Undibacterium sp. 5I1: one gene and its partner. The protein of the gene in region 1 interacts with the protein of each later gene in a pairwise test. Links are inferred from orthologs where the notes say so. Each region holds a gene or a part of one and is shown on either strand. Other genes may lie near its edges.

The links.
Region 2: the proteins of pheT (region 1) and secD interact in binary tests that used the Escherichia coli proteins (3 or more experiments, as listed by UniProt). The link is inferred for Undibacterium sp. 5I1 from one-to-one orthologs.

What each region holds. Positions count from the first base shown.
Region 1 is NZ_JAVIWI010000001.1:2,031,797-2,043,773, reverse strand. What follows is about bases 420-3,451. They hold pheT (phenylalanine--tRNA ligase subunit beta), read left to right. Parts: upstream 420-738; coding sequence 739-3,165; downstream 3,166-3,451. Other genes in these bases: RGU72_RS09030 (integration host factor subunit alpha), read left to right, coding at 3,286-3,451; pheS (phenylalanine--tRNA ligase subunit alpha), read left to right, coding at 420-627. Outside these bases: more of pheS, read left to right, coding at 1-419; more of RGU72_RS09030, read left to right, coding at 3,452-3,699; RGU72_RS09025 (MerR family transcriptional regulator), read left to right, coding at 3,708-4,082; RGU72_RS09020 (methyltransferase), read left to right, coding at 4,528-5,388; RGU72_RS09005 (amino acid aminotransferase), read right to left, coding at 5,916-7,130; excinuclease ABC subunit UvrB, read left to right, coding at 7,253-9,367; RGU72_RS08995 (FlxA-like family protein), read left to right, coding at 9,490-9,891; RGU72_RS08990 (hypothetical protein), read right to left, coding at 10,102-10,896; RGU72_RS08985 (VOC family protein), read right to left, coding at 11,013-11,396; RGU72_RS08980 (VOC family protein), read right to left, coding at 11,470-11,835.
Region 2 is NZ_JAVIWI010000001.1:2,558,699-2,570,636, reverse strand. The notes cover bases 3,759-6,751. They hold secD (protein translocase subunit SecD), read left to right. Parts: upstream 3,759-4,318; coding sequence 4,319-6,184; downstream 6,185-6,751. Other genes in these bases: secF (protein translocase subunit SecF), read left to right, coding at 6,223-6,751; yajC (preprotein translocase subunit YajC), read left to right, coding at 3,917-4,240. In the rest of the region: tRNA preQ1(34) S-adenosylmethionine ribosyltransferase-isomerase QueA, read left to right, coding at 219-1,256; tRNA guanosine(34) transglycosylase Tgt, read left to right, coding at 1,355-2,488; RGU72_RS11320 (TraB/GumN family protein), read left to right, coding at 2,557-3,462; more of secF, read left to right, coding at 6,752-7,161; RGU72_RS11300 (efflux RND transporter periplasmic adaptor subunit), read left to right, coding at 7,433-8,665; RGU72_RS11295 (efflux RND transporter permease subunit), read left to right, coding at 8,662-11,748. UniProt on the Escherichia coli protein: Part of the Sec protein translocase complex. Interacts with the SecYEG preprotein conducting channel. SecDF uses the proton motive force (PMF) to complete protein translocation after the ATP-dependent function of SecA.

The DNA of each region.
Region 1 (11,977 bases):
CCTGAGATCGAAAATGACTGGACTAATTTCACCGCATTGAACAGCCCAGAGAATCATCCTGCACGGTCGATGCAAGATACTTTTTATATTGACGGTAACGACAGTACCGGAAAGCCCTTGCTACTGCGTACACATACCAGTCCTATGCAGGTGCGCTATGCACGTATGAATCAAGCGCCGATCAAAGTGATTGCTCCTGGCCGAACTTACCGCGTAGATAGTGATGCAACGCACTCGCCGATGTTTCATCAAGTTGAAGGTTTATGGATTGATGAAAACATCAGCTTTGCTGACTTAAAAGGCGTTTATTTAAATTTCGTCAAAGCTTTTTTTGAGACCGATGATTTGCAAGTACGCTTTCGTCCTTCTTACTTCCCATTTACGGAGCCATCCGCGGAGATCGATATTGCCTTCGGTAGTGGTCCATTAAAAGGTCGCTGGCTGGAGGTGTCCGGATCCGGTCAGGTGCATCCAACTGTGATCAAAAATATGGGAATGGATCCAGAAAAATACATCGGTTTTGCCTTTGGTTCCGGCCTGGAACGCTTGGCAATGCTGCGCTATGGCATCAATGATTTGCGCTTATTTTATGAGGGAGATTTGCGCTTCCTGAAGCAGTTTAATTAAGTTGAAATCGATGACGATCGTTTGATTTTTAACTTATATCTCCTCATCAAATTTCCTATGCGGTTTTGGTAAAAAATCGTATTAATGATTGAATATTTACACGGCTGAATTATGCAATTTTCTGAAAACTGGCTACGCACTATGGTTGATCCGAAGATGACTTCGGATGAGTTGTCACACTTACTCACGATGTCTGGATTAGAAGTAGAAGAAGTAGAAGCTGTCGCACCGCCTTTTAGTAATGTAGTCGTTGCAGAAATTCGTGAGATTTCCAAGCATCCTGATGCTGATCGCCTCAACGTTTGTCAGGTAGATGTTGGCACCGGTACTCTGCTCAATATTGTGTGTGGTGCACCGAATGTGCGTGTTGGTATGAAAGTGCCGTGTGCTATGGCGGGTGCGGTATTGCCGCCGGGTGCCGATGGCAAACCGTTCGAGATCAAAGTTGGTAAATTGCGTGGTGTTGAATCGCAAGGCATGTTGTGCTCTGCCCGTGAATTAAAATTATCAGACGATCAGGGCGGTTTATTGGATTTGCCTGTAGACGCGCCGGTCGGACAAAATTTCCGGGATTACTATCAATTAAATGATCTTAAATTCACGATCAAGTTGACCCCGAATAAGGCAGACTGCCTGTCCGTATTGGGTGTTGCGCGTGAAGTGTCGGCATTAACCGGTACCGTGTTAACGCTGCCTGAAATTCATTCGGTAGCAGTCACTCTGCAAGAAACTTTACCCGTTAAAATATCTGCGCCTGATTTGTGTGGACGTTTCAGTGGTCGGGTTATTCGCGGTGTTAACGCCAAAGCTCCGACACCAGACTGGATGAAGCAGCGTCTTGAGCGCAGCGGTCAGCGGCCAATCTCTGCCTTAGTCGATATTTCTAATTATGTGATGTTAGAACTTGGACGTCCAACCCATGTATTTGATTTGGATAAAATCCACGGTGGTCTGGATGTGCGTTGGGGCAAAACGGGGGAGTCATTAAAACTATTGAATGGCAATACCGTTGCAGTAGATGAATGGATAGGCGTCATTGCAGATGACAAAGAGATCGAATCTTTGGCCGGCATCATGGGTGGTGACTCTACTGCCGTAACGCTCGAAACGCAGAATATTTATCTGGAAGCAGCATTCTGGTGGCCGCAAGCGATACAGGGTAGGGCGCGCCGTTATAATTTTTCTACAGATGCGGCACATCGCTTTGAGCGCGGCGTGGACTACGCGACGACAGTCGAGCATATTGAACGTATTACTGCCTTGATCGTAGAAATTTGTGGTGGTAGCACGCAAGTCAAAGTCGGCCCAGTCACTGACCTGATCGTTAATTTACCAAAGCGCCCTGCGGTGCTTTTGCGTACGGCGCGTGCGGTTAAAGTGATTGGTGTTGCATTGAACGATGCGCAGATCGCCGATATATTTACCCGTTTGGGATTGGCGTTTAAGCAAACTCCGGGAGAATTCCTGGTAACGCCACCATCCTATCGTTTTGATATTGAAATCGAAGAGGACTTGATTGAAGAAGTCGTCCGGGTTTATGGTTTTGAAAATATTCCTGCGTTACCTCCCATCGCAGCAAACGCGATGCGCATTGTGCCAGAAAATCAGCGTTCTTTATTTACAGTCCGTCGTCAAATTGCAGACATGGATTACCAAGAAGTCGTCAACTATAGTTTTGTAGAAGAGGCTTGGGAAAAAGATTTTGTAGGTAATGACGCCCCGATTAAATTACTGAATCCAATTGCCAGTCATATGAGCGCGATGCGCAGCAGTTTGATCGCTAGTTTGGTTGCTAATGCGCGCTACAATTTAAATCGCAAGATGAACCGTGTGCGCATTTTTGAAATTGGTGCGATCTATCTGCGCAATGCGGCCATTCCAGACGGTCCTCTGACGATTGCTGGTTATGATCAGCCGAAGCGTCTGTCCGCACTTGCATATGGTCCCGTAGTTGAAGAACAGTGGGGTCAGGCAACACGCAATGTCGATTTCTTTGATATTAAAGCGGACTTGGAAGCCTTGTTTGCACCTAAAACTTTGCGCTTTAGTAAAGTTGAACATCCAGCTTTGCACCCAGGGCGCTCTGCTAGTATTGAGTGTGATGGCAAAGTAGTGGGCATCGTTGGCGAGTTACATCCACGTTTGCAGCAAAAATATGATTTACCTTTAGCGCCAGTCGTTTTTGAAGTAGATACGCAAAGTCTGCAATCCATTACGCTACCGATTTATCAAGAAATTTCAAAATTTCAAGCGGTCACTCGTGATCTTGCTTTATTAGTAAAACAAACAATTTCTGCTCAAGATTTACTCGATGTTTTCTTTGCTGAGGCGAAGTCAAACGAAACATGTAAAATCTTGCAAGCCGTTGTTTTATTTGATGAATATCGTGGTAAGGGACTGGAGTCTGACGAGAAAAGTCTTGCATTCCGCTTTAGCTTGCAAGATACTCAAAGTACGCTGCAAGATGATAAGGTAGAAGCTGCAATGGCATCTTTACTGGCTGCAGCTGCAAGTAAATTCTCAGCAAGATTACGTTGAGATAACTCCGCCGCAATGTACCTGACAGTGCGTCTAAATAAATAAAAATTATCGCGATCTCATTTTGCATAGCTGCTTAAGATGATCGCTTTGATTTTCAGCAAGTAGGATTAAAAAAGAATGAATGAAGTGACTTCCGCCGAACTGCAATCAGTTCTTGATGCAGATTTGAACCGGGCGATGCGTGAAGCAAAAGCACGTTCACAAGCGGAACGAGACTTACCTACCTTGACCAAAGCAGAGTTAGCAGAACTCTTGTTTGAACAAGTTGGTTTGAATAAACGTGAAGCCAAAGATATGGTGGAAACTTTTTTTGACGAGATTCGTGATGCGTTAGAAAGAGGCGAGGCGGTAAAATTATCTGGCTTTGGTAATTTTCAATTGCGAGATAAACCCCAGCGTCCTGGCCGTAACCCGAAAACTGGTGAAGAAATTCCTATTACCGCGCGTCGTGTTGTGACATTCCATGCTAGCCAAAAACTTAAAGGAATGGTCGACGCTGCAGGTAGTCAACCCCTTGCACATGCTGCCTGAATTCCTTTATGAGCGAAATCAAGATCGATGCTTTTGTGTTGCCGCCGATACCAGCGAAACGCTATTTTACTATCGGTGAAGTCAGTGAATTGTGTGGTGTCAAACCACATGTATTACGTTATTGGGAGCAGGAGTTTACTCAATTAAAACCGGTAAAACGACGTGGCAATCGCCGTTATTACCAGCATCACGAAGTCTTGTTGATACGCCGTATCCGCGAACTTTTATATGAGCAGGGTTTTACGATTAATGGTGCAAGAAATAAATTGAATTTGCATGCAACGATCAAAGATGAGCTGAATGAAATGGAAGTAACAATCCCGGTTAATTTATTACAGATTCGCGAAGAACTGCATGCAGTGCTCAATTTGTTAAAGCGCTGATTTGATGCTGGTGCTGGTGAACGAAGCACCTTAGCGTCACCTTTTAAGCCAGACATGATTGAAATTTCAAGATTTCAATCATGTCTGGCTTTAATTTTATGTGGCATGCTTATTCTGACTTAATGGGGCAGATAATTGGGGCAGGTAATGCAAGAGGAATTTTTGTTTTAGCTTGATACTGCAAACATTGCTTGAATATACTCCCCATTATATTTTCTTAAATTGGCTTACTGTCCAGTTAATATATGGACAGTTAAAATATACTATGATGAGTATATTCTTCTGTAGAGAATGACGTACCATAAAAATATATTCAATGTATGCAGAATTGTTGTGACAATGCTTGGTCTACTGTTTCAAATAGATAGCTCTGACCCATCTCCTTGTTGAACCTAAGTGGAGCCAGGCAGTGCTAATGCTCATTTAAAAATGCTAGGAATAATTCATGAACTTCCCCCAATCTCATTTAATCAATAAATCACGTTTATTTCTGACCGTTAGTGCTCTGCTTTGCGGCGTGCTCAACCCCGTTGTAGCACAAACTAACGTAGTTGATTCCGGCTTAGACACCGTTATCAAAGGTGTTTGGCGTTCTGACGAAAATCGCGCGCGAGATCAATATCGCCACCCAAAACAGACCTTGGAATTTTTTGGTGTTCAAGCTAATGCGACGGTGATCGAAATTACTCCGGGCGGATCAGCTTGGTATGGCGAGATACTGGCACCTTTTTTAAAAGAGAAGGGCCATTACATTGCCGCCAATATTGACGGCAATAAAGTGTCTGCTAGCAGCGCTGCATATCAGAACAGAACAGCAGACGCACAAAATAAAAAATTTCTTGCAGATCCTGAGCGCTACAGCAAAGCAAGGACAATTAATTTTGATCCAGCCGCACCGCAATTTGGACCGGCAAACTCAGCTGACTACGTGCTGACCTTTAGAAACGTGCATAACTGGGTCGGAGATCATACAGAAGTCCCTACCTTCAAGGCGATGTTCGACGTGCTTAAACCGGGCGGTGTGTTAGGTGTGGTTGATCATCGCGCGGCTGCTGGTAAAACTTTAGACGCAAAATTAATTGATACCGGCTATTTGCCAGAAGAGTATGTCATCGCATTAGCCCAGCAAGCAGGATTTAAATTGGTGGGGAAGAGTGAAGTGAATGCTAATCCTAAAGATACAAAGGATTATGCGAAAGGTGTTTGGACACTGCCGCCGACCTACGCTGATAAAGAAAATAATCGTCAGAAATACAAAGAGATCGGTGAGAGCGACCGCTTTACTTTGCGTTTCGTTAAGCCGTAGAAAGCTTACTTAATGATGGTGTGATCGCGGATTGATTTGCTGATGTATTTGCTGATGTATTGGATGCTTGAAAATGAAAGCCCGATTGATGTCGGGCTTTTGTTCTTTAGAAACTTGGATTAGCTTGGACAGGACAATTTATGCGCCAGATTTAAAAAGAGACTGACCGATTATTTCCCAACAAATGCATCGGAATAACATTTGAGCGAAAAACAAAAGGGGTCGCATTTGCATGCGACCCCTTAATTATTTGGCTCCCCGACCTGGACTCGAACCAGGGACCTGCGGATTAACAGTCCGTCGCTCTACCAACTGAGCTATCAGGGAATAGAAGAAATGATGATCTTCGTTAAACTTTTTACTGCACTTGCAACATGCTAGGAATTCTGTGGCTCCCCGACCTGGACTCGAACCAGGGACCTGCGGATTAACAGTCCGTCGCTCTACCAACTGAGCTATCAGGGAACAGAGACAAAGATTATATGCGTCTTTGCCTGTTCTGTCAAAATTTTTCTACCCTGAAACGTCTATAAAACCTGAGCAATTGCGTCAATGACGACATCGATATTGCGCTTGTTTAAAGCTGCAACACAAATACGACCGGTATCGACAGCGTAGATAGAATTGTTATCACGCAGCTTTTCTACTTGCTCTTTCGTTAAGCCAGAGTAAGAAAACATGCCGCGTTGCTGGGTCACAAAGTCAAAGTTATACGCTGGAGCTTTTGCTTTTAACTCTGCAACAAAGGCAGAGCGCATTTCGCGGATGCGTACCCGCATGCCTGCCAGTTCTTCTTCCCACAATTGGCGCAGTTCTGGTGTTGACAATACGGTCGCAACTACTTGGCCGCCATGAGTTGGTGGATTGGAATAGTTAGTACGGATTACACGCTTTAATTGAGACATGATGCGCGCAGCTTCTTCTGCACTGGAGGCGGCAATACTCAGTGCGCCAACGCGCTCGCCGTACAAGGAGAAGGATTTAGAGAATGAATTGGAGACGAACAGAGCGCATCCAGTTTCCGCAAAGCGGCGTACTACTTTGCCATCGGCTTCTATGCCATCGCCAAAACCTTGGTAAGCCATATCCAGGAAGGGTACCAGCTTGCGTTCGGTGACGACTGCGATGACTTCCGTCCATTGTGCATCGCTCAGATCGGCGCCAGTCGGATTGTGGCAGCACGCGTGCAGCAACACGATCGCGCCTGCTGGCATGGCCTTCAGTGCCTCTAGCATGCCTGCAAAGTTCACGCCTTTAGTCACTGCGTCGTAGTAGGGGTAGGAATTGACCACAAAGCCAGCAGATTCAAATAAAGCGCGATGGTTTTCCCAGCTTGGATCGCTGATCCATACTTGCGAATCCGGCGCGAAGCGTTTTAAAAAGTCGGCACCCAATTTCAATGCACCAGTGCCACCAATTGCTTGCGCCGTGATGACACGCTTTTCTACAACAACGGCACTGTCTGCACCGAACACTAATTCTTGTACTGCTTTATCATAAGCAGCTAAGCCTTCAATCGGCAAGTAAGTGCGTGGCGCGAATTTTTCCATCAAAATAGCTTCGGCTTTTTTGACGCATTCCAACAATGGCACTTTGCCATTATCATCGTAATAAACGCCGACACCAAGATTGACTTTAGCGGGATTTTTATCCGCGTTAAAGCCCTCTGTGATGCCGAGGATAGGATCGCGTGGTGCCATTTCTATGGCAGAGAACAGGGAGGCGGAGGCAGGTGCGTTCATCGTGATAATATGAAAAATTAGCTGTCAAATTTCTGACAGAGAGGTTGGAATAATGCCAATTGGTGACAATCTGGACATGCTTGAAATTTCAATCACCCCATTCTAACAAAGGTAAGTGCGTCATGCCTGTAGCATCGATAATTTCTGCTGAAAATAATAGCAATACTAATAATCCGCCGGAAGGCAAGTTCGTCACTTTTCCGGATTCTCAGTTTGAGCTATTTCAGCCTTTTCCTCCGGCGGGCGATCAACCGGCTGCGATTGCCAAGTTGCTGGAGGGGATTAACGACGGTTTGTTTTTCCAGACTTTGCTTGGGGTAACCGGTTCTGGCAAAACTTATACGATGGCAAACGTAATCGCGCAAAGCGGCCGGCCTGCGATTGTTTTTGCACCTAATAAAACTTTGGCAGCGCAGTTGTACAGCGAGTTCCGCGAATTTTTTCCGCGTAATGCCGTGGAATATTTCGTCAGCTACTACGATTATTATCAGCCAGAAGCGTATGTCCCACAGCGTGATTTATTTATCGAAAAAGATTCTGCGATCAACGAGCATATTGAGCAAATGCGCTTGTCTTGCACCAAGTCACTGATGGAGCGGCGTGATGTGATTATTGTCGCGACCGTCTCTGCGATTTACGGTATCGGTAATCCTAGCGAATACCACAAGATGATTTTGACCTTACGCACAAAGGACAAAGTCAGCCAGCGGGATTTGATCGCACGCCTGATTCAGATGCAATACACCAGGAACGAAATTGATTTCGGCCGCGGCACATTCCGGGTGCGTGGCGATACGATTGATATCTTCCCGGCAGAACATGCTGAACTAGCAGTACGGGTAGAAATGTTTGATGATGAGATCGAAAATCTCCAATTATTTGATCCGCTGACCGGCCGCGTAAAACAAAAAATTCCACGCTTTACTGTCTATCCAAGTTCGCATTACGTGACCCCGCGCGAAACCGTATTACGCGCAGTAGAAACAATCAAAATCGAGCTGCGTGAACGCTTAGAATTTTTCCGCAAAGAGAATAAGCTGATTGAAGAGCAGCGGATAGAACAACGTACACGTTTTGATTTAGAGATGATGTCCGAGATCGGTTTTACTAAAGGCATTGAAAACTATTCACGCCATTTAAGTGGCGCTAAAGCCGGTGATCCACCGCCGACACTGGTGGATTATTTGCCCGCAGACGCGCTCATGTTTTTAGATGAGTCACATGTACTGACCGGACAGTTAAACGGCATGTATAACGGCGACAGAGCACGAAAAACAAATCTGGTTGATTATGGTTTCCGGCTGCCGTCCGCGCTAGATAATCGTCCGCTCAAGTTTGTAGAATTTGAGAGCAAAATGCGGCAGACGATTTTTGTGTCAGCTACCCCGGCAGAATATGAAAAACAGCATGCCGATCAAGTTGTTGAACAAGTAGTACGACCGACAGGCTTGGTCGATCCGCTAATTGAAGTGCGTCCGGCATTAACGCAAGTCGATGATCTGATGAACGAGATTACGATTCGTGTACAGAAAAATGAGCGTGTCTTGGTCACGACATTGACGAAGCGAATGTCCGAGCAATTGACCGATTTTTTGGCGGACAACGGCATCAAAGTACGTTATTTACACAGCGATATTGATACGGTAGAGCGGGTAGAAATTATCCGTGATCTACGTTTGGGTACCTTCGATGTGTTGGTCGGCATTAACCTTTTACGAGAAGGTCTGGATATCCCAGAAGTGTCTTTGGTGGCGATCTTGGATGCTGATAAAGAAGGCTTCCTGCGGTCGGAGCGTAGCCTGATTCAAACCATAGGCCGTGCTGCACGTAACTTAAACGGGATGGCAATTTTATACGGCGATAAAATTACCGACTCTATGCGTCGCGCCATTGATGAGACTGAACGTCGGCGCACTAAACAAGTTGCGTTTAATTTGGCGAATAACATCACGCCTATCGGCATTAAAAAACAGATTAAAGATTTAATTGATGGCGTCTACAGCCAACAAGAAGCCAAGCAAGAGCTAGAAGCTGCACAAGAGCATGCGCGCTATGAAGTCATGAGTGAGAAGCAAATTAGCAGAGAAATAAAGCGCTTGGAAAAACTCATGCTCGATCACGCCAAAAATCTGGAGTTTGAAAAAGCGGCCCAGGTACGTGATCAATTAGCTCATCTGAAAGCGCAAGTATTCGGCGCGGGCGGTAGTGATAATGTGTTGTCGTTAGCGAATAAGTAGTAGTTGGAAATTTCCATTTTTATTGGACCGTCAAAATCTGTATTTCATGTAAGGTTTCCGCTATTCGTTCGACTTAGCTAAATACGAGGTGCAATTGATATTAGCAAGGACGAAAGTGAAGCATGGTACAGGCGATAACATCCTCTGCAATCATTGGCGGGAACAGTGCAGCTAATCCTGGCAATGCCGCTTCGGCGCTTGCCAGTCTTCAGGCGCAGCTTGCCAGGTATCAGCAACAGCTATCTGATTGTGTAAATTGCGCGTCGTCCAAAACGATAGAAGGCAAAGTGCAAATTCAATCGCTGTCTAGCAAAATTAGTCAGGTTAGGGCGCGTATTGATCAGGTAAACAGCGTCAATGCAAGTCAGCAAACGCCTCTCCCTACAACCAGTCGTTCTAAAGAAAATAATAGCATCACCAAGGATTTGACCATCGCTCTAGGAGCAGAGAATCGCACCATCACTCCGCCAAGCTTAAGCATTGCGAATCCCGCTATCGGCGGCAACGTCAACACACTTGCCTAGCTGCCAACGCCCAACTGCCCTGTTTTGAGCAGAATAAAACTCCACTTAATCCTGAGCGAGAGTGTAAGCAATCCACAATCCTGTATAGCGCCATTGTTGACTTTTTCAATTTTAATATTCCAGTTATTCTGCGGCTTCCAAGACGAAAATGGCTCAAGAACCCAGAATAATTAGACTAATCATAATTAAAGAGTTTTTAGAAGTTCCCGATTAAAAACTCCGCTTCGAATATTGAAGAAACGCTTGCGCTGTCAGCATGACTTTAGCGCGTTTGAATTTGAGGGACGTTAATTTTATCCCAGCCTCAAAGCCACGATAAAAAATGCGACTCATGATCGACCTGAACAAGCTATATGGCGCGATACGATGACGGGCTGTGTCCAGATTCCTATATTGAACGACCAAATAAGTATTGCTGCTAGAGGCGGTTAAACGGATGCCAACAAGATCGTGCCACGGAATTAGGTGCCCGTTCTCTGTATAGATTTTGATTCCCACATGGTCTATTTTTAAGGCCGGACCTTGCCATCGAATGTCTCTTATGCAGCGCCAGATCGTTGATAAATACCAGGCTAACCAAGGCAACATCAAGAGCAAGCCAAAGCCTGCACCCAAGCTTTGGGACAACGCCAGAGAGAAATATCCTAGGGGTAACATGAATAGCGTCATCAGAACAATAATGCCGATCGCCCAAGCGTGTGACTTATATAGCAGCAGAGGCTCGGGTAGATAGTCCGCTCGCTTACCGTTTGCATCGCTGCTGTCATCTGGCTGAAAAGGATCGACCTCTTTACGGCTTGATACCCAGATCAGAAATAAACCGAAGGTAATCCAAAATGCGACGACGAATAAAAATCCGATAGGATTAGTCGAAAACAAGACATCCTTGCTTCCACTCGCCATGCTAATTGATCCCTTGAGTAATGCTTTGATTGCCACCCAGAGACTGGCGAGTCCAAAGATAAACATGAATGTTGACGCAACGAGATTTCCAAATTTATTCATGTTGATGATCCTTAGATTTATCTTCTAAGATGCACTGAGATAATTATCGGCACTCTTGGCGTTTATAGCCACAAGCCATTAGAAAAGTCAGACTCTTGGTAAGCTGAGTGAAGAATTTAGACCTCATATAACTCCAAAGGCAATCCATCTGGATCAGCAAAGAAAACAAAACGCTTGCCCGTATATTCATCAGTACGAATTGCTTCGACTGCGATGCCTAGTGATTTCAGGTGGCGCTTGCAGTGATCAATATCTCTTACTTCAAATGCCAGATGGCGCAGCCCCTGTGCTTCAGGATACGACGGACGAGGCGGTACACTAGGGAACGAGAACAACTCAATCTGGGAGCCATCAGGCAATTGTAAATCCAGTTTGTACGAGTTACGTTCAACACGAAAATGTTCGGCAATAATCTTCAGCCCCAGATACTCACTATAGAAGCGCTTAGAGACTTCGTAGTCAGAACAAATGATTGCAGCGTGATGAATGCGGTTTAGCATTGGCAAGAACTCGTTTTTTGGGATGTGCATGCAGAAGTCAGATGTTGAACGTCGTCAAAATCACACAGCATATCTATGCAATAGAACGATATGCCCGACTCGATATCGATACCGAGTTATTGTCTGGATCTTTTGCATTAGCGAACTGATAGCCATTGGCTTGATGCGTGCTGCTAAAGGCAAGTCCGCGTTCTAAGCTTTGCGCTTTGAAGGTCTCAACATCTGTTACAGAAAAAACGAGTTTCACACCAGCTTGCCCCAATTTCAAACTTTTTGCAACCTGATGTATGAAGATTATTGTTGATCCGTCTGCACTAACTAATTCTACCAATCCCTCTGACTCAGGTTTTGAACTAAAACCAAAAAACTGTTGATAGAAATCAGCAGTTTTTTGAGGTTGTCTTGCGTAAATCATGATGGCGTTAAGTTGAGGATTCATGGATATCCTGAATAAACCGGTGATGAATTTTTAATGCTTAGAAAATTTTTTAGAGATTAAGGTTCAATAAACTATTTAGATTTTTCCGTCGAGATGCGAACAATATTGCTGGCATTAATACGATTGCAATTGTTCGCCCCAA
Region 2 (11,938 bases), 520 kb from region 1 along the record:
GTATCGTTTAACTAGATTGTCTAGATTGTCTTTAATGCCCAAAAGAGAGTCTCTTAATCTCTTTTTCAATTAAAGATCAAGTCTATGCATGCCATTCTTGCCAATTTGGATGTCCAATGATTCTGAGCCTCGCAGGCCAATATCATGCCAGAAGCCGCAGAATCATTGGACATCCTGGTTTCATTTTATTATTAATTTTTTAGAAGCACCATTTCTCCATGTACTCTTTAAGTGATTTTGATTTTGATTTGCCAGAAAACCTGATCGCGCAGACGGCCTTGCCGGATCGTTCTGCCTCGCGCTTGTTGCATGTTGATGGTGATGTATTGGTGGATCGCCATTTTGCTGACATCGTCGATCAATTATCTGCGGGTGATTTGCTGGTATTTAATGATACCCGCGTACTAAAAGCACGCTTCCACGGGGTAAAAGAAACCGGCGGTAAGGTTGAGATGCTGGTGGAGCGTGTGGTCAGCAATACGGCCGACGAGCATATCGTTCATGTGCAACTGCGTGCCTCCAAATCACCGCATGCTGGCGCCAAAATCCGCTTGGCAGATGCGTTTGATGTCGTCGTCGGTGAGCGTGCGGGAGAATTTTTTACTCTGCATTTCCCGGGTGATGTGTTTGAGCTGATTGAGCAATACGGTCGTTTGCCGTTGCCGCCCTACATCAATCATGAAGCTGACGATTTTGATGAGCACCGTTACCAAACGGTGTATTCACGTGTGCCTGGCGCAGTGGCCGCGCCTACCGCCGGCTTGCATTTTGATCAGGCCTTACTAGATGCGTGCAGCGCCAAAGGTATTAACTTTGCGTATGTGACTTTGCACGTCGGCGCCGGGACTTTTCAGCCAGTACGTACCGAGGTGCTAGCCAACCACGCAATGCATAGTGAGTGGTACACCGTGCCGCAAGCGACGGTTGATGCAATATGCGCTACTAAAGCGGCGGGTAAAGCTGTCGTCGCAGTGGGTACCACCAGCATGCGTGCATTGGAGTCCGCGTCGCAAACGGGCACTTTGCAGGCCGGTAGCGATGACACTAATTTGTTTATCACGCCAGGTTATGTGTTCAAAACAGTAGACAGGCTTATCACGAATTTCCATTTGCCAAAATCAACCTTGCTGATGCTGGTATCTGCGTTTGCAGGCTATGATCGTATTCGTGCCACCTACGCTCATGCGATTGCCAACGAGTATCGGTTTTTTAGTTATGGTGATGCGATGTTGCTGACTAATACCTCTGATCAGTAATAAGATAGTTTACACATAGCGGCATCTAAATTACACCCAGGTCTCCGGTGCGCACGGCGCACCTTACAAATGTTTTATATACAGGTCGGTAAATCCTTATGCTCGAATTTCAATTAATTAAAAAAGACAAAACCACCGCCGCCCGTCGCGGTCGTGTGACTGTCAACCACGGAGTGATCGAAACACCGATATTTATGCCGGTCGGTACTTACGGTTCGGTCAAGGCGATGTCGCCGTTGGAACTGAAAGAAATCGATGCTCATATCATTCTGGGTAATACTTTCCATCTATGGCTGCGTCCTGGTTTGAGTGTTATCAATAAGTTTGGCGGTCTGCATGACTTTATGGGCTGGGATAAACCGATTTTGACCGACTCCGGCGGCTTTCAGGTGTTCTCGCTTGGGGCGATGCGTAAGATCACGGAAGAGGGTGTAAAGTTTGCGTCACCAATCAGTGGCGAGCGCTTATTTTTATCGCCGGAAATCTCCATGCAAATTCAGCGCGCACTCAATTCCGATATCGTGATGCAGTTTGATGAATGCACACCGTATGAGATCGATGGCCGCCCGGCGACAGTAGAAGAAGCCGCCAAGTCCATGCGCATGTCCTTGCGCTGGGCACAGCGGTCAAAAAATGAGTTTGATCAGGGTGGAAATCCCAATGCTCTCTTCGGCATCGTGCAGGGCGGTATGTTTGAACATCTGCGAGACGAATCGTTGGCGGCCCTAAATGAATTTAATTTTGATGGTATTGCCATCGGTGGCTTATCCGTTGGCGAGCCAAAAGAAGACATGTTGCGCGTCCTGGCACATGTTGGCCCGCGCTTGCCAGAGAACAAACCGCATTATCTGATGGGCGTCGGCACACCAGAAGATCTGGTCGCCGGTGTGGCAAACGGTATCGATATGTTCGACTGCGTCATGCCAACCCGCAATGCACGTAATGGCTGGATTTTTACCCGCTATGGCGACATCAAAATCAAGAACGCCCGCTACAAAGAAGAGAAAGCACCGCTGGACGACACCTGTTCTTGCTATGCCTGCAAAAACTTCTCCCGCGCTTATTTGCATCACCTGCACCGCACAGGCGAAATCCTGGGTGCCCGTCTCAATACTATCCACAATTTGCATTACTACCTGGAACTGATGAAGGGCATACGTCAGTCATTAGATGACGAACGTTTTCCAGAGTTTGTTGCGCAGTTCCATGCAGATCGTGCGCGCGGGGTTTGAGTCAATTCTATCAATTTAGGATTAGTGTGTTCCGATAACTTATCTCTTCATTTTTTAAAAACAGACGTATGACGTTCAAACAATGGATTGCTCTTAGCCTGGCTTGTCTGGTCTTTTCGAATAGCGCCTATGCCGACACCAATAGCAGCGTTGCTGAGGGTGCAGAGAAAACTAAGGGCTTTCTATGGGAGATAAAGTCCGGTACCAAGACCGGATATTTATTTGGTTCCATCCATCTGGCCAAGCCCGATTTCTATCCGATGTCGCCAGCAGTCGAGACGGCGTATAAAAATGCAAAAATACTTGCAGTGGAAACTGATGTCACCGACATGGCTGCGCTCAAAAAAGTCATGCCTTTAACCATGTATGTCGCTCCAGACAAGCTGGAAAAACATTTGTCTGCGCAGACCTGGGCACAGTTATCTACTAGCTTTGGTCCGGCGGCAGAACAGATGCAACAACTTAAGCCGGGCGTCGTTGCAACTGGCTTAATGATCGGCATGATGACAAGCACTGGCTACACCCCAGATGCAGGGATTGATTTGCATTTTTTAAAGCGAGCCAAAGCGGACGGTAAGTCTGTCTACCAACTGGAGACACTGGCTTTTCAAATGAAAGTATTGACTGACTTCAGCGATGCTGAGAGCGATGAAATGTTGTCCTATACGATTGCGAGTATGAAGGATGGCGACGCGATGAGGGATTCCGAAGCAATGGTGGCCGCCTGGAAAAGTGGTGACTTGCCTGCCTTAGAGAAAATCATGCAGTCATCCGCAGATAAAGACGCCAGCACCGCTAAGCTCATGAAGCGGTTGCTGGATGATCGCAATATCGGCATGAGCGACAAAGTGATTAAGCTTGTCAACGGCAATAAGCCGGTACTGATCGTCGTCGGCGCTGGTCATATGGTGGGCAAGAACAGCATTTTGGATTTATTGCAACAACGGGGTTTGCAGATACGCCGGGTGCAATAATTCAGTCAGTTCAATGCGTAATGGTTCGCTCTGATTTCGTTAATCGATGAATATACTCCCCATTTATTTTTAGAAATATGCCTTATTGTCCAATGATTATATGGACATCTTAAATATACACGATAGGAGTATATTTATTATTTTGTAGCGTAAGTTCAAGAATAATTGCCTGTATCTGAATTATTCGCCGCTGATTGAGCATGACGTTTATCAGTGCCTAGATTTATTTGCTGCTATTTAAGCTTAACCCTGACTTTAATCCCCAACATCAAGCGACTAAATCACGGTAAGCCGCTGCTCCAATGCTAGAATGTGGCGCTTTGTGATTGATGGCGAGCTCTTTAGGTGTGCTCTTTTATTTGGTGGTTTTGGCACCATTTGAGACGCTTATGCTGATTCATTTCCAATTTTATTGTCTTGCAGATAATTATTAAAATCTTACTGGAGTCTTAACGTGTTTATTTCCAATGCTTATGCGCAATCTTCCATTTTTAGTGGTGGCGGTGATTTGATGAGTTTCCTGCCCATCATTTTGATGTTTGTGGTGCTGTATTTTTTGATGATACGTCCGCAAATGAAGCGTCAAAAAGAACAAAAATCGATGATGGACGCTTTGGCGAAAAATGATGAAGTGGTCACAGCTGGCGGCGTGTTAGGCAAAGTGGTTAAAGTCACTGAGGCTTATGTCACGATAGAAATCGCTAACGGCACTGAAGTTGTTGTGCAAAAAGTGGCTATCACTATGTTGTTGCCTAAAGGCACGATCAAAGCGATCTGATACTGTGATTCAACGCAGCCCTGGATTTTATGGCTGCGTTGCACATTCAGCCCAGTATTTAATTTAATCTGAACCGATATGAATCGCTATCCCCTCTGGAAATATCTTCTGATCATCGTCGCGCTAGTATTTGGCGCGCTGTACACAGTCCCCAATTTTTTTGGCAAGTCCCCGGCAATTCAAATCAATAGCGCTCGCGCAACTGTCAAAGTTGAGAGCGATATGTTGGGTCGCGTTGAGCAAGCGCTGAAAGCGCAGGACCTTACCGCAACTAGTTTGTCTTACGAGAATAACGGCACTCAAGGCTCTGTCCGTGCTCGTTTTAAGGATGCCGATATCCAGTTCAAAGCGAAGGCCGCATTAGAAAAAGCCTTGAATACTGATCCTGCCGATCCTTTGTATAGCATTAGCTTCAATCTGCTGAATGACACGCCAAAATGGCTGCAAAGTTTGCATGCTTTGCCGATGTCGCTGGGGCTGGATTTGCAAGGCGGTGTCCATTTCTTGATGCAAGTCGATACCAAAGCATTATTAAATACCCGCTTACAAGGTCTGCAATCTACAGTGCGCAGCGTACTGCGGGATAAAGAAGTTCGCCACTCGGGTATTTCTCGTGACGGTCAGCAAATTACCGTGAAGTTCCGTGATGCCGATACCTTAGGTAAGGCGAAAAATGTTTTGTCTAGTCAGATCAACGATGTGCAGATGACTGATGTCAAAAACGCAGATAACACCGAGCTGAGCTTGCTGATCACTTTGAAGCCAGAGGCCTTGAAGGCAGCGGTGACAGAAGGCGTTAAACAAAACATTATTGCTTTGTCTAAACGGGTGAATGAACTTGGCGTTGCGGAGCCGATTATTCAGCAGCAAGGCGCTGATCGCATCGTGGTGGAATTACCAGGCGTGCAGGATGTCAACCGCGCGAAAGATATTATTGGACGCCAGGCTACATTAGAAGTGCGTCTGGTAGATGAAAGTGTAATTGGTCTGGTGGATGAAAATACTGCAGTTCCATTTGGTTCTGAATTATTTAAAGTTGGTCGTGGTGCACCTGCAATTTTGTATAAGGACCCTGTGATTACTGGTGATTATATTTCTGGTGCTTCTGCCAGTTTTGATCAGCATCAACAACCGTCTGTCAGTATCGATTTGAATGGCGATGGTGGTCGCAAAATGCGTGAAGGTACGCGCGGTAAGATCGGCAAAAAAATGGCGATCGTCTTGTTTGAAAAAGGTAAGGGCGAGTTGCTGACAGTAGCCACTATTCAGGATGAGTTGGGTTCCCGCTTCAATATTACTGGCATGGGTTCTACCGCCGCTTCAAGTGACTTGGCGTTGTTGTTGCGTGCTGGTTCGCTGGCTGCTCCAATGGACTTTATTGAGGAAAGCACGATAGGTCCGCAATTAGGTGCAGATAATATCCAAAAGGGATTTAACTCTACGCTGTATGGCTTTATCGCAATTGCCGTTTTCATGATCGCTTACTACATGCTGTTTGGTGTATTCAGTGTGATGGCCCTGTCCGTCAACTTATTATTACTGGTAGCGATTCTCTCCTTGTTACAGGCCACATTGACTCTACCTGGTATGGCGGCGATTGCGCTGGCACTGGGTATGGCGATTGACGCCAACGTCTTGATTAACGAGCGTATCCGTGAAGAGCTGCGTGCTGGTAATACACCTCAAGCTGCGATCTCGATTGGTTTTGACCGTGCCTGGGCGACAATTCTAGATTCCAACGTGACGACTTTGATTGTTGGTTTGGCGCTGCTGATTTTTGGATCGGGTCCGATTAAAGCGTTTGCGATTGTGCATTGTCTGGGGATTGCAACGTCGATGTTCTCAGCCGTGTTTGTCTCGCGTGGTGTGGTCAATCTGTGGTACGGACGTAAGAAGAAATTAACTTCTCTTGCGATCGGACAGATTTGGAAACCTGCAGACTAATCAATACCGCCGACACAATAAGAATTTAGGGATTTATCATGGAATTATTCCGTATTAAAAAAGACATTCCTTTCATGCGCAATGCGCTGATATTTAATGTCATTTCTGCTTTGACTTTTGTCGCAGCTGTATTTTTCTTGCTGCATAAAAATTTGAATTTTTCAGTTGAATTTACTGGCGGTACCGTTATGGAGGTGATGTATTCCAAGGCCGCCAATGTCGATGAGGTCCGTAAGACCGTTGACAGCACTGGTTATCTGGATGCCCCGGTGCAGACTTTCGGCCAGGCGCAAACGATCGTAGTTCGTTTGCCTTTGCCAAAGAATGAAACTTTAGCTCAGCAAACAGATAAGGTATTTGGTGCTTTAAAAGCGCATGATGCTGATGTTAAGTTGCAACGAGTTGAGTTGGTTGGCGCGCAAGTTGGTGATGAGTTGGCGCATGATGGTTTGATGGCCCTGCTATTTGTTATTTTGGGCGTAGTCGCGTATCTGGCGATTCGTTTTGAATGGAAATTTGCGGTCGCCGCGATTATCGCCAACTTGCATGACGTGGTGATTATTTTGGGCTTCTTCGCCTTCTTCCAATGGGAATTTAATCTCTCTGTCTTGGCTGCGGTATTGGCTGTGTTGGGTTATTCGGTGAATGAATCAGTGGTTATTTTTGATCGTATTCGTGAGAATTTCCGTAAGCAACGTAAGATGTCGGTTACAGAAGTGATTGATAATGCGATCACCAGCACGATCTCCCGCACCATTATTACGCACGGCTGTACGCAAATGATGGTGTTGTCCATGCTCTTCATCGGTGGCACGACGTTGCACTATTTTGCCATTGCATTAACGATTGGTATTTGTTTCGGTATTTACTCTTCTGTGTTTGTTGCAGCGGCGATTGCGATGTGGCTGGGGGTTAAACGTGAAGACTTGATTAAGCCGATCAAAGAGAAAGACGACACAGACGGCGCAGTAGTCTGATGAACCGCGTTGCTTGTAACGAAAAGTATTAAATAGTAAAGCCAGCTCTTGAGCTGGCTTTTTCTTTGATAGCATTACCATCTTTAAAATTTGGTCAAATTGTTTCAATTTTTCATGTGATAAAAATAGTAAACGCTGATGAATTGATGAAAGCAATTTTGCACTAAATGTACTGAATGTACGAACCCACTAGACCCATAGACTAATTAATTAATCAATCAACAAGCTGCTAAATTTTATTGGCTTTGTCCTACCCACCAGGTAAAAGAGTATGAGTAAATTAAAGACGATCGTTGCCGTGTTAGTTGTTGCTGGTTTGGCTGCCGGTGGCTACTACAAATGGAGTGCCGCTAAAACCGATGCAGGTGACAAAGCCAGCAAAGCAGGTGCCGATAATAATCGTCCTATCAGTGTCTCGACCACCCTGGCGATCAAGCGTGATTACCCCGTGCAGCTCTCTGCCAACGGCGTTGTTACGGCGCTAAGCACCGTCGATATTCGTCCTCAAATTACCAGTACCGTTACCAAAGTGCATATCAAGGAAGGACAGTTTGTCAAAGCAGGCGACTTGCTATTTACTCTGGATAGCCGTGCCGATGAAGTCAATCTGGCAAAGGCGCAGGCGCAACTGGATAAAGACCTTGCAACTCAGGCTGACAATCAGCGACAACTGACGCGTAGCAAAGATTTACTCGATAAAAAATTCGTGTCGCAAAGTGTGGTCGATACCAGTCAGACTCAAGTAGACGCACAAGCTGCGGTAATTGCTTCTGATCGTGCCGCGGTGAATGCGGCCAAAGTAGCGCTGACCTATGATCGTATTGTTGCCCCAGCCGCAGGACGCACGGGTGTGATTAGTGTCTATCCAGGTTCGTTAGTACAGGCTACCACCACTGTGCCTGCGCTGGTAACGATTACCCAGATGGACCCGATCACCATTAGCTTCCCGCTGCCACAAAGAAATTTGCAGGACGCACTGGATGCGATGAATCAAAAAGAGGACCAGAAAAATCCGAATGCAGTCACTGCCCAATTGCCAGATCACCCGGAAAAATACCGTGGTCGTTTGCAGTTTGTTGACAACGCAGTAGATGCTTTATCCGGCACGATTAAGGCCAAAGCCGTGTTTGACAACCGTGATTTAAAGTTGTGGCCAGGCGCTTATGCGGATATCGGATTGAGTGTACGTACGATTAAAGACGCTATCGTGATACCGATTGATGCCGTAATCAATAATGCGCAAGGCAGCGCGGTCTACGTGGTTGATGTTGATAATAAAGTGAGCTTGCGCCCGGTTAAAGTGATGTACGCCGCAGCCTTGGATGCCGTCGTCACTGGAATCGAAGTTGGCGCTAAAGTAGTCTTGGATGGCAAACAAAATCTGCGTCCCGGCAATCTGATACGTGAGCGTGCAGCGGATAGTAAAACGACTAATCCTAAAACGGATACGAAGTCAGACACCAAGTCAGAAAAATCCGCTTCTCAAGCAGCGAGCGCATCATGAATTTGTCGGAGTTATTTATCCGCCGTCCTGTGATGACGGTATTGCTGAACTTGTCTATCGTTGTTGCGGGTGTTTTGGCATATCGGTTTATTCCGATTGCCGCTTTGCCGAGTTATGACACGCCAGTGATCAGCGTCAATGCAGTCTTGCCCGGTGCTAGTCCAGAAACCATGGCGACCTCGGTTGCGCTGCCACTAGAAAAGCAATTTGCCACGATCCCCGGTTTGTCTGTCATCAGTTCCAGCAACACTTTAGGCACGACCTCACTGACTTTAGAGTTTGATCAAAACCGGAACATTGACGCCGCCTCGGTAGACGTGCAAGCCGCCTTGTTGCGCGCCCAACGCTCATTACCGGTAGAAATGACGACGCTACCCTCTTACCGCAAAGTCAATCCTGCGGATGCGCCGATTTTGATTTTGGCATTAACTTCGCCCTCGTTAAGTTTGTCGGAGCTCACCAATTATGCCGAGCATTTGATTTCTCCTAGCTTGTCCACTCTTGATGGTGTGGCGCAAGTGAATATTTTTGGTATCAAGCGTTACGCAGTACGGGTCCGGGTGATGCCTGATGCACTGGCTGCACGGAATATTTCGCTGGATGAGTTATCCGCAAGTATCAAGGCGGCAAACGCCAACACGCCCGTCGGCACTTTGGACGGCGATAAACAAACCTTAACCTTGTTAGCTAACCGCCAGTTACAAAGCGCAGCAGATTTTTCTAATCTAATTGTCAGCAATAAAGGTGGGCAAGTCGTTCGTTTGCATGATGTTGCCAAGATCGAAGATAGTTACGAAACCTTTAAATCATCGGCTAATTTTAATGGTGAAAGTTCCATCACTTTAGCGATTCAGCGCCAGACCGATGCCAACACCGTCAAAGTAGTTGATTCAATTAAAGCCGCGTTGCCGGGCTTTCAAGCGCAGTTGCCAGCCTCAGTCAAAATCAATCAGGTGAATGATCGTTCGGTCTCTATCCGCGACGCATTGCATGATGTCAATCTGACTTTAATACTTACGATTTTTTTGGTCGTGATCGTGATTTTCTTGTTCTTACGTCGTTTAGTCGCGACGATTATTCCGACCCTGTCTTTGCCAGTTTCTTTGGTTGGTGCAATCAGTTTGTTGTGGGGTTTTGGCTATACGCTGGACAATATTTCTCTGCTAGGGCTGACCCTGGCTGTTGGGCTGGTAGTGGATGATGCGATTGTGATGTTGGAAAACATCATGCGCCATGTGGAGGCGGGTGAAGAACCTTTTAAAGCCGCATTGAAGGGATCGCGGGAAGTCGGTTTTACGATTATCTCGATTTCAACTTCACTGATTGCGGTCTTCATTCCTATCTTTTTTATGCCGGGCGTGATTGGTCAGTTGTTCCACGAGTTTGCAGTCATCGTATCGCTGGCAATCGTCGCCTCTGCGTTTGTTTCCTTAACGCTGGTGCCGATGCTGGCTAGTCGTTTTCTGAAAAGCGAACATGAGATGAAAGAGCCGCCAAAACTGATCGGCGCTTTGCTGCATGTATTTGAAAACGGCTTTAACTCTTCTCTGAACTCGTACTCGCGCGCTTTGGATGTGGCTTTGCGTCATCGCGGCCTGGTGCTGGTGGTTGCCTTAATTACCTTTGCCGGAACCGCGTATTTATTTGCGACGATTCCTAAAGGTTTTTTTCCGGAAGAAGATATCGGACAGATCAGCGTGCAGACCGAAGCCGCGGAGGATACGTCTTTTCCCGCGATGGTGATATTGCAGGACAGAGCCGCCAAAATTATACGAGATGACCCCAATGTGCTGACGGTGGCATCGTTCAATGGTGGTAGCGGCTCGCAGAATACCGGACGTATGTTCGTCAACTTAAAGCCGCGTGATCAGCGCAAACCGATGAAACTTGTAGTGGAGGGTTTGCGCCGTAAATTAAGTGAAGTCGCAGGTATTTCCACCTTCTTACGTCCCACGCAAAACTTGCAGTTAGGTGGGCGTCAAAGTAAGAGCCAGTATCAATATATTTTGCAAAGCGTTACTGCCGGGGAGTTAAGCGACTGGTCCATTAAGTTGCAGGACAAATTGCGTGCCGATCCTGTTTTTAAGGATGTCACAACCGATTCGCAACTCAAGGGTTTGCAGGCAGAACTCAAGATCGACAGAGACAGTGCCAACGCGCTGGGTGTCAATATGGACAGCGTCCGCTCCAGTTTATACAGCGCATTTGGTGAGCGCCAGGTATCGACCATGTACACCAGCGTGGATAGCTATCAGGTCATCATGGAGTTTGCCCCGGATCAGAAAAAAGATGAGAGTGCTTTAGACGGCATCTACATTCGTAGTAGTGGCGGCGGTCTGGTTCCTTTATCGAGTTTTGCAACGATCAAGCGTTCGGTTGGTCCGACCTCAATTAACCATGCCGGACAGTTGCAAGCGGTGACGATTTCTTTCAATCTTGCACCTAGCGCCGCTTTGGGTGTTGCCACGAAAAAAATTGAGCAATACCGGGATGAAATCAAATTACCCGCATCCATTATTGCCACCTACGGCGGTGATGCTGCGGTATTCAAAAATTCGCAATCAGGGCAGGTCGTATTGATCGTCGCCGCGCTGTTGGTTATCTATGTCTTGCTGGGCGTGTTGTACGAAAGCTATATCCATCCGCTGACAATTCTCGCTGGGTTGCCATCTGCTGCCGTCGGTGCGCTATTGACGCTGCAGTTGTTTGGACAAGATCTGACGCTGATTGCGATGATCGGTATTTTGCTGCTGATTGGTATCGTAAAAAAGAACGCGATTATGATGATTGACTTCGCGCTGGACGCGCAACGCCATCAGGGTATGACGCCGCCAGAAGCGATCCGTGAAGCCTGCGTACAGCGTTTCCGCCCGATTATGATGACCACCCTTGCCGCGTTGGTAGGTGCATTGCCAATTGCGCTGGGCTTGGGTGCCGGTGCGGAATTACGCCAACCTCTGGGCTTGGCTGTGGTAGGTGGTTTGATTTTCTCGCAAGCGATTACCTTATTTATCACGCCTGTGATTTATTTGGCCTTGGATCGGTTTAGCGGTACTGGACCGATTGTTGGTGATCATATCTGAGTTGTTGTAGAGTCGAAAAAATTGGTGATTTTTGGGTGGGTTTTCAGCACAATTCAACACAAAAAAATATATAGTAGTCACCAGTTTTTTTTGATGGAAATAGGGTGGAAGGAAAATACTCCCCTTCATTTTTAAGAAATATGCCTTATCGTCCAATGATTCTATGGACAATAAATTATACTATTGGGGG